One region of the Psychrobacillus sp. FSL H8-0510 genome, then DNA from elsewhere that is predicted to be linked to it. Evidence: riboswitches for the same ligand, from Rfam matches in the RefSeq annotation. Region 1 holds a riboswitch; the other holds the start of a gene.
What was found. A riboswitch is a leader RNA that binds a small molecule or an ion and turns the genes downstream of it on or off. The one in region 1 is predicted to bind preQ1.
Positions count from the first base shown of each region.

Region 2: it holds a riboswitch for preQ1, as region 1 does, so the genes downstream of both, queF (preQ(1) synthase) here and MHI40_RS15530 (QueT transporter family protein) in region 1, are expected to answer to the same signal.

Region 1 covers NZ_JBBOYZ010000001.1:3,037,383-3,045,660, reverse strand. The annotation lists gene MHI40_RS15555 (ornithine cyclodeaminase family protein) at 1-317, shown strand, start outside; gene MHI40_RS15550 (ring-cleaving dioxygenase) at 503-1,480, shown strand; gene MHI40_RS15545 (ABC transporter ATP-binding protein) at 1,778-2,740, shown strand; gene MHI40_RS15540 (ABC transporter permease) at 2,798-3,385, shown strand; gene MHI40_RS15535 (glycine betaine ABC transporter substrate-binding protein) at 3,390-4,283, shown strand; gene MHI40_RS15530 (QueT transporter family protein) at 4,325-4,807, opposite strand; PreQ1 riboswitch class I at 4,815-4,859, opposite strand; gene MHI40_RS15525 (MBL fold metallo-hydrolase) at 4,974-6,176, shown strand; gene MHI40_RS15520 (DUF3006 domain-containing protein) at 6,163-6,408, shown strand; gene MHI40_RS15515 (hypothetical protein) at 6,636-6,845, opposite strand; gene MHI40_RS15510 (hypothetical protein) at 6,922-7,101, opposite strand; gene MHI40_RS15505 (hypothetical protein) at 7,252-7,710, opposite strand; gene MHI40_RS15500 (hypothetical protein) at 8,147-8,278, shown strand, end outside.
Region 2 covers NZ_JBBOYZ010000001.1:294,351-302,628, reverse strand. The annotation lists gene MHI40_RS01525 (hypothetical protein) at 1-14, opposite strand, end outside; gene MHI40_RS01520 (TcaA NTF2-like domain-containing protein) at 106-303, opposite strand; gene MHI40_RS01515 (VUT family protein) at 385-924, opposite strand; gene queC (7-cyano-7-deazaguanine synthase QueC) at 921-1,592, opposite strand; gene queF (preQ(1) synthase) at 1,735-2,235, opposite strand; PreQ1 riboswitch class I at 2,366-2,412, opposite strand; gene MHI40_RS01500 (hypothetical protein) at 2,549-2,680, shown strand; gene MHI40_RS01495 ((deoxy)nucleoside triphosphate pyrophosphohydrolase) at 3,051-3,449, shown strand; partial or broken gene MHI40_RS01490 (DUF3427 domain-containing protein) at 3,483-6,367, shown strand; gene MHI40_RS01485 (hypothetical protein) at 6,743-6,934, opposite strand; gene MHI40_RS01480 (SMI1/KNR4 family protein) at 7,477-7,902, opposite strand; gene MHI40_RS01475 (hypothetical protein) at 8,033-8,164, opposite strand.

The DNA of each region.
Region 1 (8,278 bases):
GTTCTTATTTACCACATATGTTGGAGCTAGATGTAACAACTATAAAACGTGCTTCTAAAGTAGTTGTGGATGATTTAGCAGGAGTGAAGGATGAAGCTGGTGAACTGATACATGCTGAGAGTATTGGGGAGTGGTCATTTAATGATGTTCACGGAGAAATAGGGCAGCTTGTTGCACGACAAGTAAATGGTCGAGAAGAGGATGATGAAATTACTATATTCAAATCTGTAGGAGCGGCCTATTTTGATTTGGCTGTAGCTAAGGGCGCCTATATAAAAGCCAAAGAAAAAAGCATTGGAACACATATAGAAGTTTGATGAACAAGCTAAAACTGTCTCCACTATGGGACAGTTTTTTTATTGGAAGAAAAATTAACTCTATTAGAGGTTTTATTTTATAAATCTGTGGAAGGATAGCATTATTGACAGGTTTTAATATCCATGATAAAATTACTTTGAATTAGAGATACTTAAATTAAAGATAAATTATTGGAGGAATATAGATGAATCACTTAAAAGGAATACACCATGTTACTGCTATTACAAGTAGTGCAGAAGAAAACTATAGATTTTTCACTTATGTATTAGGCATGAGACTCGTTAAGAAAACAGTCAACCAAGATGATATTCAAACATATCATTTGTTTTTTGCTGACGATGTTGGTGGGGCAGGAACGGATATGACGTTCTTCGATTTTCCAAACATACCAAAAGGGACACACGGTACGAACGAAATATATCGTACTGGCTTCCGCGTACCTACTGATGCTGCGTTAGATTACTGGGTAAAACGTTTTGACCGCCTAAATGTAAAACATACTGGCATACAAGAGCAATTCGGAACTCAGGTGTTATCATTTGTAGATTTTGACGACCAACAATATCAACTAGTATCAGATGAAAACAATAATGGTGTAGCAGCAGGCACACCATGGCAAAAAGGTCCCATCCCACTAGAATTTGCTATAACTGGTCTAGGACCGATTACTATACGCATTGCTGAATTTGACTACATGAAAGAAGTGCTTGAAAAGGTATTATTATTTAAAGAGATTGGACAAAACGGGTCATTCCACTTATTTGAAGTAGGTGAGGGTGGTAATGGTGCACAGGTTATAATAGAAAAAAACGTCATACTTCCTCCAGGTCGTCAAGGTTTCGGAACTGTTCATCATGCAGCCTTCCGAGTGGAAGATCGAGCAGTATTAGATGAATGGACACAACGGATGGAAAGCTTTGGCTTCAAAACATCTGGATTTGTCGATCGCTTCTTTTTCCAATCCTTGTATTCAAGAGTTGCAAACGGCATTCTGTTTGAGTTTGCCACAGATGGTCCAGGATTTATGGGGGACGAATCTTATGAAACACTTGGGGAAAAATTGTCATTACCTCCATTCCTAGAACCACAGCGCGAACAAATTGAAGGACTAGTTCGTCCAATCGATACAGTTCGAAGCACAATCGAATTTGTAAAAGAATAAAAATAGAGTAAACCGTTTCCTAAAAGGGAGGCGGTTTTTTTATATGGCTGCATTAATAGTTGAGAGTAAAAAACTAGGAATAGTATCCGCTTAGTGAGTAAACGAGCGATGAGCCAAGTAAATTCAGTTTAACAGTGAGTAAAAACTTTCTTATAAAGCTATCTGAACTATGTAGTAGATTCATTAAAACAGATTTCAAATAAAAGTCATAAATAGAGCAATCGAATGCTTTATCTTAAACTTTTCAGGGTATACATAGAGGTTAGTAAATATAGTATAGATAAGGGGGCATACAATTTGATTCGTTTCGAGAATATTACGAAGGTGTTTCCAGACGGAACGAAAGCTTTGCAAGGGGTCTCTTTAACAATTCCAAAGGAGCAATTAGTGGTCATCATAGGACCGAGTGGTTGTGGTAAAACAACCCTTCTAAAACTTATTAATCGTTTAGAAACTCCGACGTCTGGAGAAATTTACGTAGGCGACAAGGCAATTTCTGCTATCGATCCTGTTGAACTAAGGAAAACAATTGGATATGTAATTCAGCGCATTGGCTTATTTCCTCATATGACTATTGAAAAAAATGCTGCACTAGTCCCAAACTTGAAGGGCTGGCCAAAGGAAAAAACGGCAACCCGTATTTACGAATTAATGAATATGGTAGGACTTAAACCCGAACAGTTTTTACGAAAATACCCACTTGAGTTAAGTGGTGGTCAGCAACAACGAATTGGTGTTGTGCGTGCACTAGCTGCGAATCCAGATATTATATTAATGGATGAACCATTTAGTGCACTGGATCCGATTAGCCGGGAACAATTGCAAAATGAGATAAAGTATTTACAAGAAAAGATAAAGAAAACAATTGTCTTTGTTACACATGATATTGATGAAGCATTGAAAATTGCAGATATGGTTATAGTCATGAAAGATGGCATGATTGAGCAGATTGGGACACCTACAGAGTTAATAGAAAACCCTATCAATGATTTTGTGAAAAACTATATCGGAATCGAAAGAATTAATCGGAAAAAATCTGTTGGAAAAAAGGAGCTAAAGGACTTTTCCTCCTTTTTTGACGGCGAATGGGAAGCTCCTTATATAGAAGTCGATGCAGCTATGTTAATAGAAGAGGCTATTGCTTTACTAGAAAACGGAACTACACATGGCCTTCTAGTGAAGGGTAACAACAAGGTGCTGGGCTTTGTAAATCAATCTATCCTACTTCGTGCAATATTAGCGAAGGAAGAGGTGGTATAAGTGAGTACCTTTATAGAGACGGTTCAAAGTCGTTCAGATTTAATACAAGAGGCGTTTATGCAGCATATTTACTTATCATTTGTAGCTTTAGCCGTTGGTATTGCTATTGCCTTACCTTTAGGTATATTAGTTGCAAGGTATCGTAGAATAGCAGAGCCAGTTATAGGAATCACCGCGATCTTTCAGACAATACCTAGCTTAGCGCTTTTTGGCTTCCTCGTTCCATTAATAGGAATTGGTGCTAAAACAGCTTTAATAGCCTTAATAATTTATGCACTTTTACCTATTTTACGTAATACATATACCGGGATTTCCAATATCGACGAATCTATGATTGAAGCTGGAAGAGGAATGGGTATGACGAAAGGTCAGTTGCTCTGGCAAATTGAATTTCCGCTTGCTTTGCCATTTATAATGGCAGGTATTCGAACGGCTACAGTTCTAACTGTAGGTATTGCTACCTTGGCAACATTTGTTGGAGCAGGTGGGTTGGGAGACGTAATTTACCGTGGATTGCAATCATACAATAATTCGCTCGTATTAGCAGGGGCATTACCAGTTGCGTTACTAGCAATTCTGTTTGATCTGCTATTGAAATGGATTGAGAAAAAAGCTACACCAAAAGGAATGAAAACTGGAGGATGAAGAGATGAAAAAGATAATAGGATTAGTAGGAATTGCAGGAGTGATGCTTTTAAGTGCTTGTTCGAATTCAGATGAAGCATTAGTAATTAGTGGGAAGCCGTGGACGGAACAATTTATACTCCCACAAATTTTAGGCCAATATATTGAGGAAAAAACAGATATTGATGTGGAATATAAGGAAGGTCTAGGAGAAGTAGCAATTATGACTCCCGCTTTGGAAAAAGGTGATATTGATCTTTATGTTGAGTACACTGGCACAGGCTTAAAGGATGTTTTAAAAGAAGAATCTGAAGTAGGAGAAAGCTCAGATAGTGTATTAGAAAAAGTAAGGAAAGGCTATGAGGAAAAGTTTGAGGCTACTTGGTTAAGTCCACTTGGATTTGAAAATACGTATACACTAGCTTATACAAAAGATAATGAGTACAATGCAGAAACTTACTCAGAATTGGTAGAAGCTTCTAAAACTGGTGGTATGGTATTTGGGGCCCCTCATGCATTTTATGAAAGAAAAGGAGACGGCTTTGATGATTTAATAAATACATATCCATTTGTATTTTCTGAAACGCAAAGTCTAGATCCTAATGTTATGTATGAAGCATTGAAAAACGGAGACGTCGATGTTATACCTGCCTTTACGACTGATGGACGTATCGAACGATTTGACTTGCAAACGACAACGGATGATTTAGGATTTTTCCCTAAATATGATGCAGCTCCAGTCGTACGTATGGATGCTTTAGAAAAGTTTCCAGAGCTTGAGGACGTGCTAAACGAGTTAGCGGGTAAAATATCCGAAGAGGATATGTTGAAGATGAATGCGAGAGTTGACATTGATGGAGATAAACCCGAAGATGTAGCCCACGACTTTTTAGTGGAAAAAGGATTAATAGAAAAATAAAAAACACCCGGTTCTAGTTTTCTAGAATCGGGTGAAGTTATTTAGATTAGCGTCTTAAAATTCAATCGTTTATCTAAAGCGATAATAATCGGAATACCGACAGCTAATACGGTGAACTCACCAGCTGCAACGGTTAACCATGTATAGAAGAATGGGAAATCTAGCGCAAGCATTAGTTCAAATGCGATAATACACATGGTAAATGTAAATAGCACTGTATTAATAATCATGCGTGCTATGTTTCCTTTTACATATTTAGTCGCCAAAATCGTTAGCGATAACGTAATGATGGAATGTGCTACTCCAAATGTTAGGTCATAAGCGGCCATTGGAGAGAACATATTTGTTATAAATACTCCTAATACAATACCAAAAAAGTATTTTTTATTAAATACGATTAAGTGATTGAACATCTCCGCAATACGAAACTGTACTGCACCAAATGCAAAAGGAGCCACTAGTAGAGATACCGCGACATAAAGAGCGGCAATAACACCAGTTACTGCTATAGTCTTTGTTTTCATTATTCATTTCTCCTTAGTTTTTTTCCGTGGGAGGTTCTCGAACCACGTTAGTTTTCACAAACAGTTATTCTATGCGAATAGCTATCAACTGTCAAGGGAATCTTTAATATATGAATCTTAGTGTCCTATGGTAGAATCATGCAAAGTACGAAAAGGAAGGTTTTATATGAGAAAGATCACATTTTTAGTAAGTCTATGTATAGCCGTTTTACTTAGTGGCTGTACATTCAATCAGCAACCAGATAAAACAATACAAGCTTCACAAGTGCCAGTGGAACCTGGAGACAAAATGAAGGTTCATTTTATAAATGTAGGGCAAGGGGATTCAATATTAGTACAATCGCCAGACGGAAAAAATTTGTTAGTAGATGGGGGGACAAAAGATGCTGGAAAAGATGTAGTAAATTATCTACGAAAACACGGGGTTGAGAAGCTCGATTATGTTGTGGCAACCCATCCAGATGCCGATCATATCGGAGGCTTACATTCCGTGTTGAATTCTATATCTATAAAAAATTTCGTGGACTCTGGAAAAACACATACTTCTCAAACGTATAAGGAAATGTTACAGCTTATATTAGACAAAAATATACCATTCATCGTGCCAAAAACTGGCGATACGATTCCTCTAGATGAGGAGTTAGATATCTCTGTCATACATATGGGAGACAAATCAGCTGATAATAATGAAGCATCTATAGTATTAAAATTATCTTACGGAGAAACTTCCTTTTTATTGATGGGAGATGCAGATATCAGGGTAGAGAAAGACATACTAGAAGAGACGAATGTTAAAGCAACCGTTTTGAAAGCAGGACATCATGGTTCGGACACTAGTAGCTCGCAAGATTTTATAGAAGCAGTAAATCCAGAGGTTACCATTTTAAGTTATGGAAAAGATAATTCCTATGGTCATCCAAATGCAGAGGTGAAGTCAAGACTGGAGCGGATAAGTTCACAATTATATGCCACAGCAATAGTTGGTAATATAGTAGTGGAAACAGATGGAGTAGATTATAACGTAATAACAAATGGTAATGTTGGGCCAACTGAAATTGCTAATACGGAAGCCATAGGTATTAATATTTCTAGTAAAGACCTTAGAGGCGAAATAGTAGGAATTACCAACTCCGGTGAGTCAGCTGTTAATTTAGAAGAATGGCATTTAGTTTCCGTAGCTGGTAATCAAACATTTAAGTTTCCGAACATTAGCTTGCAAGCAGGGAAAACAATATACGTCACAAGTGGACCCAAAGCAAAAGAGGGAGCTGGCTATTTGAAATGGACTACTACGCAAATGTGGAGAAATGATGGGGATGCAGCTATATTATTAAATAACAAAGGAGAGATTGTGAGTGAATTCGAATAAATATACGCTCGATCGTTTTGAAGGAGATTATGCAGTCTTTTTAAAAACTCCAAATGAAACAGAAATCCTTCAAATTCTCTGTTCTGATATAAAAGTTAAACTAAAACAAGGGGACATAGTGAACATTTCATCAATAGAAGATAAGTATGAAATCGAACCTCTTGTGGAAGAAACAACTAATCAGAAGGAAAAGGTTCGTCGATTACTGGAACAGCTAAAAGAAAGAAGCTGACTGGAGTTTGACAATATAATAATTGCCTTGCTGTAGTTTAAGATCAAAGAGTTGCTTCGGCAACTCTTTTTTTGTAGGTTATGTTAAAAGATAAAGGGTGATTTAAAATGTACTTAAAAATGAGTTGGGATATGTATCTCAAGTACATTTTATATTGCTGTCCTTTTTTACTAAAGCACCTGTTAGTTGTATAACACTTACGACTAGCTCCTAATATTTCTGTTCTGCTAAAGTCCCTGTTTTTCCAATAACTTCTTAAAAATCTTTATTATTAATATCCCAGCTATCCCTATTATTCCTCCTACAAGACCAGCTATAATTACAGTAACAATTTCGCCCCAATAAACCTCTTCGTTCTTCCATAAACTTTTTGCAATTAGCACGATTATTATTACAAACATAAATGAGAACCACGATTTAAATTGCCTTTTAGTCACTATTTCCCCCCTTAAGATGGCCTTGTTTAACTAAAGTTAAGGTACATTACTTCACAAACACGGTAAATTTTGCGAGTTATTCTCCACTTTTATGTCTATTATCTCCCATCAAATAGATGTTGGAACTTTCTCCTGGTTTTGCATTTGAATTAATCGGATTCTGATTATTGTTACTAATTTTATTATTTCTTCTGTCAACTAATAAAGCAAAGGTGATAATAACAAAAAGAATAATAAGAACTATTAACCAAATCATATTTATCTCTCCTTTATTTACAGTATATTCGAACTCTTGAAACCTACAATCTTTTTAAAGGATTTTCTTCTTCAACTAACCCGCTTCGTTAATTCAATAAGAAAAAAGCTTTACTCCATCTTGAAGTAAAGCACCCGTTAGTTGAATAAACTAAAACCATCTATCTAATGTCCATCCTTCAGCTAATCTCTGTTTAAGTAAGGTGTCATTCCAAGTTCCCCAAGGTGATAGTTGCTTTTGTTCCTCAGTCATTCTTTCGACTTTTTCTCTGTTCCAAGTATCATAATCAATGAGATGCCAACAAATAAATTCACCATTTACCGTATGTTCACTTCTAAATTTTTTAGGTAATTTAAAATTTTGTGGAATGGGATAACTACCTTTTTTAGTTACTAACTTTTGATTTAATGCAGCTCCTAAAGGGAAATGAATAAGATATAATTCCTTCTCTTTCACTATTTCATCTTCTATAACATAACCCTCCTTAAATAAGCAGGGTAATATACGAATTAACTCTCCAATGGTTTCGTCTTTATGAACATATTGAAATAACCCTATTCCATTTGATGTAACTATCTCAAAAACATCACCAATTTTTAACCGTGTCACTCAAATCATTCCCTAGTGTTTTTCTTTATTTTAACACACGCCTTATTCAACTAAACTGCCGCTTTAGTTCAATTAGAAAAAAGGCTTTACTCCTTCTTGAAGTAAAGCACCCGTTAGTTGAATAACCGTTTATGTTGTTTCTTTTGTTGCGCCCCTGTGTTAGAAACTACTCTGATAATTCACTACAATTCAGTCCTTGTTTGAAAGTCTACCTAAATCCTGTTCACTTAGCCATTTCCTAACTGATTGCCTAGATTCCGTATTTCACATGTTTGATATAGTCTCTGGATAGTAACCGAATCATTTCTTGTACGGAGGTGTTGTTAATGATCCTAAGAGAACTAGAACTTTTTGCCAATATACACCCTATAGTATTTCTTATAGAATAGGTGAGAAAGTTTTTCAAAATTTCCATCGGAATAAGGAGAATAAGTAAGTGAATAAATGGTATTTATTTGTGTCAGTTAGTATATTAATCCTTGGATTTATGATAATGCCTAGTACAGGCAAGGCTAGTTCCTTTTCTGAGGCGGAAAAGCTAGTTCAAAAAGCAGAGAATGCTGCATCC
Region 2 (8,278 bases), 2.7 Mb from region 1:
ATAGAAATCTCCATGGGCATTTCTCTCCTCAGTTGTCAATTATGGTAATTATTAGTCTACTGGAGATTACTAGGGTATTCAAGTAATTACCTTGTTACAACCATATCATTCGTAAATGTCTATATTCGTAATTTGATAATAACCCGAACTATTGATTACTACCGTGTATACTTTATTCCGATTGTAATACGTGTATTCACCAGCTGCATTTATAAAATCAAATTCCTCGTTAGTAGAAACTAGTGCATAATCATCATACATCTCTACACCAGTAACAGTATTATTAGTGAAGTCAAAGGTCATCCCCTACATAATCTGTAAAATCATAAATAGCCTTCCAAGTCTATTGGAAGGCTAAATTATAATATTTTAATTTTTATATAATCATTCAGAAAGAAGACGTTTTTCCTTCATTACATAAACCCGACTCAAAATAAGCGCTCCGATTGTCTGAATAACGGTTTTCACGATAATTTGCCCTACAATAGCGGCTGGCACGGCTTCCCATGGAAGAATATTTGCTCCCAGAGGACTCAAGCCTATTATGACAAAAATGACTGAATCCAGGAATCCACCAACAATCCCACTATAGAATACACGCCAAGCCATGGGTAGTTTCAATCTTGTATATATCTCTGTATCTGCTGTTTCAGCAACAACAAATGAAATTGCCGATGCAAATACAATTAATAATGTATCTCCCAACATAAATGACACTAATGCTGATAATGCTAAAGCTATGAAAATGAATAAGTACGTCTTTGCTCTACCATATTTGTTTTGTACAAGATCTCTAAAAATGAAGGTAGCACCCACGAACAATGTTCCCATAGGGACGATAAACATCCCGAACTGTAAAGGTGCAAAAGCTGCTGTTACGACATTAGCAATCACAATCGATACTAAATAAAATAAAATTCTCATAATGTTACTCCTTCAATAGATTTAGAAGTTAAATAATCTTCTAATCCTTTATTTCTCAGCTTACATGCTGGGCATTCCCCACAGCCATCTGCTATTACACCGTTATAACAAGTCAACGTTTTCTCTCGAACAAATTCGAGCGCTCCAAGCTGATCTGCAAGTTCCCATGTTTGTGCCTTGTCCAACCACATGAGTGGTGTATCGATCACAAAAGTAGTATCCATAGAAAGATTTAATGTGACGTTTAAGGATTTCACGAAAATATCACGACAATCTGGATAACCACTAAAATCAGTTTCACACACTCCAGTTACGATATGCTTTGCACCTACCTGGCTCGCTAAGACCCCAGCAAAAGATAAAAAGAGCAGATTTCGACCAGGTACAAAAGTCGACGGCAATCCCCCATCTTCCCCGTCCTCTACCTTTATGTCATCTCGCGTCAAAGCATTCGGTGCCAACTGATTTAAAAGCGACATATCCAGAATGTGATGCTTTACACCAAGCTCCTTAGCTATTTCCTTTGCACATTCGATTTCAAGACTATGTCTTTGCCCATAATCAAAAGTCACTGCCTCAATCTCTTTAAAACGTTCTTTTGCCCAAAACAGACAGGTCGTGCTATCCTGTCCTCCACTAAACACAATAATTGCCTTTTCCTGCTTCACCCGTTTAAACTCCCTTATATCGACAAAACAGCACCATAAGGAAGAATGCTGTCATCTTCTGAATTTTTTAGATTGTCTATCTCTAGCGCCTAGCCCCTAGTTTCAGGATTTTAGCACTTCTGCCTTTCATATGATTATTCCATTAACGATTATCAATTTTCTCTGGATATAAGTCATGGTTCATCAAACGAAAATCTGCTATTTCTACATATTTCGTTCCAGGTCTTCCATAATTACACCAAGGATCAATAGAAATACCTCCACGTGGAGTGAATTTACCCCATACTTCGATATATCTTGGATCTAGCAATTCGATTAAATCGTTCATGATGATGTTCACACAGTCCTCATGGAAATCCCCGTGATTCCTGAAACTAAATAAATATAATTTTAACGATTTACTTTCTACAATTTTTTTATCCGGTATATACGAGATGTACATCGTTGCAAAATCCGGCTGATTGGTAATTGGGCACAAACTTGTGAATTCTGGGCAGTTAAACTTCACAAAATAATCCCGAGTAGAATGTAAATTATCTACCGACTCCAATACCTCAGGTGCATAATCAAATGAATATTTTGTGCCTTGGTTCCCTAACAGTGTTAAATCCTTCAAACCTTCATCATGACTTCTTCCAGACATAATAAAAAAACCTCCTATAAAAAATGTTTCCCAACACTTTCAAAAGAGGCTTCACAGACCAATCTATACAAACAAAAGGATAAAAACAAAAAAGCCACGTCCAAATTATATGGACATGGCGAATAGTCATGTATCCATAGTTTTTTATAGAGGGTATAAGCTATGAACCTCTCCCGGTCAAGTACGGGTATGCAATCATAATATAGAATATTGACCAAGACGTCAAATAGGCATTCTAGTCAAATGAATTTCCAAATCTCCATTTAAGAGATTCAAAACTTTTTTATAATATCATGCATAAATTTTAACTAGATTGCCTATATTGATAATAGAATACGAGATTAAAGGAGGAACAGAGATGAAACATCCATTAAGCTTACCCGAACAATTACCCGAAACAACAGAAGAGCTATTAAAGCTTATATTACAAACTATCTTAGCCTAGGAGAGATTTAGATTATCAAAGAGACTCAGAAACATAGAAAAGTAGATACCTCTACTATGTGGAGTATCTACTTTTTGTTATACGTACTCCCTACCCCGGCTTATCCAATAAGTTCCTCATTGCCTTCACTGTATATCTCTCCGTACTATATCTACTTAACATTTTCTCCAATCAGCTTTAAATACCACCCCATTCATAAATTATTAAACAAACAGCAGATCATATATGTTCCCCCTCTATTAATACCCATATAGAAACCACAGTTAGATATATAACAATCAGTAAATTCCTATCATTTAAAGTTACTTGCTGATCATTACTTTAAAATCAGCTATGATATAGGTATAAACTGAAATTAGGGTGATACATAATGAAAAAATTAGTCCATGTAGTTGGGGCAATTATTGAAAATGAGAAAAGCGAAATATTTTGTGCGTTAAGAAGTCCCATTATGTCACTTCCCGATCTTTGGGAGTTCCCGGGTGGTAAAATTGAAGCTGAAGAAACACCCGAACAGGCTTTACAACGAGAAATTACAGAAGAATTTAATTGTACAATTGTGGTTGGTCAAAAAGTAGAAGATACGACTTATGAATATGAAAAATTTATCGTCAGACTCGAAACTTATAAAGCGAAATTATTAAATGGTACTCCAATTGCAACGGAGCATGCCGACACAAGATGGGTTACTCGGGAAAATTTACATACACTGAACTTTGCTGCTGCTGATATTCCAGCAGTTGAAAAAATAGCGAATGAAAGTATGTAATTTGGAAAATTTGAATGAAAAGAAGTGGTCAAGTTGGATCAACTAATTCGCAAAATGAAAAATTCCTTACATAAAGGCTTTATTGATAAAAGTAATCCCGTTTCAGGACAGTTTAAGCCTAAGCTGCTATCAAATAAAGCACATGAAAATGTTTTATCCACACTTCTTCAAGAGATGAAAACGTGCCAAACCTTCACTTTTTCCGTAGCTTTTATTACTGAGGGTGGTTTAGCAACTTTAAAAACTATGCTATTAGACTTGCAGCTAAAAGGTATCAAAGGCCGCATTATGACATCTACTTTTTTAAATTTCAATCAACCTAAAATGTTTAAAGAATTATTAAAACTAGACAATGTCGAAGTCCGTCTGACTGGCGTGAAAGGCTTCCACTCTAAAGGTTATATATTCGAACATAAAGACTATTATTCTTTAATAGTAGGAAGCTCAAATCTAACGGATAGCGCTTTAAAAGCTAACTATGAATGGAATATCTATTTAACTTCTTTGGAAGATGGAGAAATCATCCACCACTTTAAGAATCAGTTTGAAGAAGCATGGAATGAAGCCATCCCTCTAACTGTAGAATGGATTAACAACTACAATCTGAATTATGAACAACAGCCCTTTGTTAATCAGGCAACCTCCAACGTATTTGAAGTGAACGCAGAATATCTCACAAACCAATTGGCCGATAGTCTTGCTATTCAACCAAATAAAATGCAAAATATGCGCTGAAACAATTAAAGAATCTTCGTGATACCGGTGCTAAAAAGGGATTAATAATCTCTGCGACTGGTACAGGAAAAACATATCTATCTGCTTTTGATGTTCGTAACTTTGCCCCTAAAAAGATGCTCTTTGTTGTTCATAGGGAACAAATTTTAAAGAAGGCACTTCAAGACTACCGAAAAGTATTAGGGGGTCATGAAGATGAGTTTGGAATACTTTCAGGTAATTCAAAAGATACAAGCGCAAGATACTTATTTGCAACAGTTCAAACTCTCTCTTCAGAACGGCATTTACAACAATTCGCAAAAGATGAATTCGACTATATTTTAATAGATGAAGTACATCGTGCAGGTGCAGATTCTTACCTGAATATTATTAATTATTTTGAGCCTAATTTCTTACTTGGAATGACAGCGACTCCTGAACGTACCGACAGCTTTAACATCTTTGAGCTCTTTGATTACAATATAGCTTATGAAATTCGGCTACAGGCCGCTCTTGAAGAGGAAATGCTTTGTCCATTTCATTACTTTGGTGTGATAGATTATGAGAGGAATGGAGAAATAATTGATGACACATCTACCTTGCAAAAACTTGTATCGCAAGAGCGTGTTCATCATATTCTCGAAAAAGTTAACTACTATGGCTATTCAGGAAAGCGGGTACGAGGATTAATTTTCTGTAGCTCTAAGCAAGAAACACATGCCCTTTCAGAAGTGTTAAATACCCAAGGCTTAAAAACTATTGCCCTTACAGGTGATAATTCACAACCTGAAAGAGAAGATGCAATTCGCAAATTAGAACAATACCAACTAGATTATATTTTAACCGTAGATATCTTTAATGAGGGTATTGATATTCCGTTTTTAAACCAAATCATCATGCTACGCCAAACACAGTCAAGTATAATTTTTATTCAACAACTGGGACGTGGACTACGCAAGCATAATGAAAAAGAGTATGTAACTATTATTGATTTCATCGGCAACTATAAAAACAACTATTTAATCCCTATTGCTCTTTCAGGTGACCAATCCATGAATAAGGATAATGTCCGCCGTAGAACGGTTAATACTGACTATATCCAAGGTGTTTCAACAATAAACTTTGAAGAGATTGCTAAGAAACGCATTTTTGATGCAATTAACAACACAAATCTTTCGACTTTAAAAACACTAAGAGATTCCTATACGGAAGTAAAGAACCGTCTTGGAAGAATACCCACAATGTACGATTTTATTGAACAGAATTCACTGGACCCTGAAGTCATCACCGGTTACTCAGAAAATTACTATGCATTTTTGCTAAAAATGAAAGAAGTAATGCCTTCACTCACTGAGTATGAAATAGCCATTCTGACAATGCTTTCAAAAGAAATTTTAAATGGGAAAAGAATACATGAAGTTCTTTTAGTAGATTCTCTACTTCAAAATGATTCCATTAATAAAGATGAATATGTTAGCAGATTAAAAGATTTTGGAACATATGCAGATAAAGAAACAATTGAATCAGTAGAAAATATATTTGCATTAAAATTCCATGTGTCAAATGACCAAATAAAATTTGGTTCTAAGCCAATTATCGAATTAATTAATAACAAATATCAATTTAATACTGATATTCAAACAAGTTTGCGTAACCCATTCTACAAAAATCTTATAGAAGACATTGTTATCTGCGCTCAAATTAAAAATAAACAATATGATCAAACACGGCCACTGACTCTTTATAAAAAATATTCACGAAGAGATACTTGTCGTTTATTAAATTGGGCAAAGGACGATTCCTCCACAATCTATGGTTATCGAGTAAAACATGGAACTTGCCCAGTTTTTGTGACCTATCACAAAAAAGACGAAGTAGATTCGAGCGTAGCATATGGCGATGAATTTTTGGCACCCGATTTATTTCGCTGGTTTACTCGCAGTAAACTAACATTAGAATCCAATGAGGTTAAAGCTATTTTGCGAGCGAAAGAAACTAATTTGGACATTCACTTATTCACTAAAAAAGACGACGGTGAAGGCTTTGATTTTTATTATGTCGGTACGACTACGGTTGCAGAAAATAGCCCACAAGAAGAAGTGATGTTTGACAAAAACGGTAAGCAGATTCCAGTTGTAACTATGAACATGATTCTTGAACAGCCAGTGCAATACGATATATATCATTATTTAGTGGAAGAATAATAAGAATGCAAAGGAGTATCTTCAACAGAAGTTTTACTGTGAAGATACTTTTTTATCATAAAGTAATAATACTAGTCTCGCACCTAAAATATATCTGCAGGTAATGTAAAAAGAAAAGGTTTAGATGTAATTCGAAATATTTCCCGGGAAATCGACAATTTTCATGTAAATAAACAGCATAAGAAAACAAATCCAAGAGAAGAATAATTCTAAGGGAATGCTACTTTCCTCATACTTATAATGTAGAACATATAAATCCTCTAACATCTCTTTTGGCATTGTATTTTAATTACACGTTTCTGAATCGTCCATATAAAAAACGCCCAATGGGCGTTTTTATCTAACATTGTTCTTGTAAATTGCACAATTTTTAGTCTAACGATTTTTTTTATTACCTGTTAAATTCTTTGCAGCATTATTAGTTGCATCAACAGTGTTCATTGCAACATTTTCTGTAGCCTCTAAAGCATTATGGACTGTTTCAAATGCAGATCCTGCTGTGTTTTTGATGCTCTTTGCGACACTTTTATTATTTCTTTGATTTTGATTATTTTCTTGATTAGTCATAAGTTCACCTCCTAAACACAGGGTTAGGTTGTGTATTATGCGGTAAATTATTCGGACTACATCTCATTATAGTTCTAATACAATTCAGAATGTTGATAAAAAAATGACCTCGAAATGCTAAATGCAATTCGAGGCAATCTAAAACGTCAATTATTATTTTTCTCGAAAGAAATTTTTCACTTACTTTGATATTTTCAATAGTTGAATCATCAAAGTTTTTATTTTCTTTTAACTCTTGAGAACTCGTGATTAAATCAAAAAAGTATTATAAATTAAAGTTACAGGTTCCCACATCTCTTCAATTGTATTTACCTGTATTTTTTCCTTGTTATGATCCCAATAATATATCTTACCAAATGCTTTGTTGTTAATACCGATACAAAGTTGGTCATCACCTGGACATTCTGCAATTGGATGTGGAGAAACTCTTTATATTCAATTGGTAGAGTTGTCGGTCATCACTACTACTGCATTAAACTTACGAGTTTGTACGGGTCCGTTAATTGATTCATAAGTATCCCCTGGATTAACCTCATTATTTTTTACCAGTTATCAATTCCTTCTTGAAATATGTCGATTACATAGTCATCAAATGCATTATATCTTGGGTATAAATCTGTCCCCCCCCTTTCCCAACTAAATACTCTGTCATCATTAATATCTGCACAATACATACATCTAGCAAATTCTCCCGAGTCCTCTAAAACAATTAAGTTCATACCCAACCCTAATTTTCTCCATCTCTCTGTTGCATCAACTACAGATGCTCCTAAATTACCCTGCACACCTTCAAGCTCAACTCCACATATTCCTCCCGAACCATATTTTTTTATAAAATCGCGGTAACTTCGAGGAAATTTAACTCTAAGTTTTTCTTCAGCCTTATTAATATATTCTTCTGATACTTCTCCAAAAAAATCATCTTCTTCACCATAATTTTCGATCATCTTAATAATTCTTTCATCCATAAATTAAACTCACTCCTATTATTCACTAGCACGCAGCATCCTGTGTGGCTTTCGGGTCCTCGACAAAATCTTTCCCTACATCAAATAAACCACTTAAAATTCCATCTACAGTATCTATAACCGACTTTTCTTACTCTTCTTCACGTAGGCACATTTCTCCTTCAATTGTTGGCTTGGAAATGGTTAATGAGAGATTACATGCCACCAGCTCCGCCCATCGATCTGTTTGGAAGTGAATATCTGTGAGATCACTTGTTAACATATCTTCCCTGTTACGGATCCAGGCCATCCATTGCCTGCATATCTTGCTCGAAAGGTAGTAAGGCTGCTGTCTGTGTTGCATCAAATTCTTGAAGTCTACTTACTGTATCGTCTC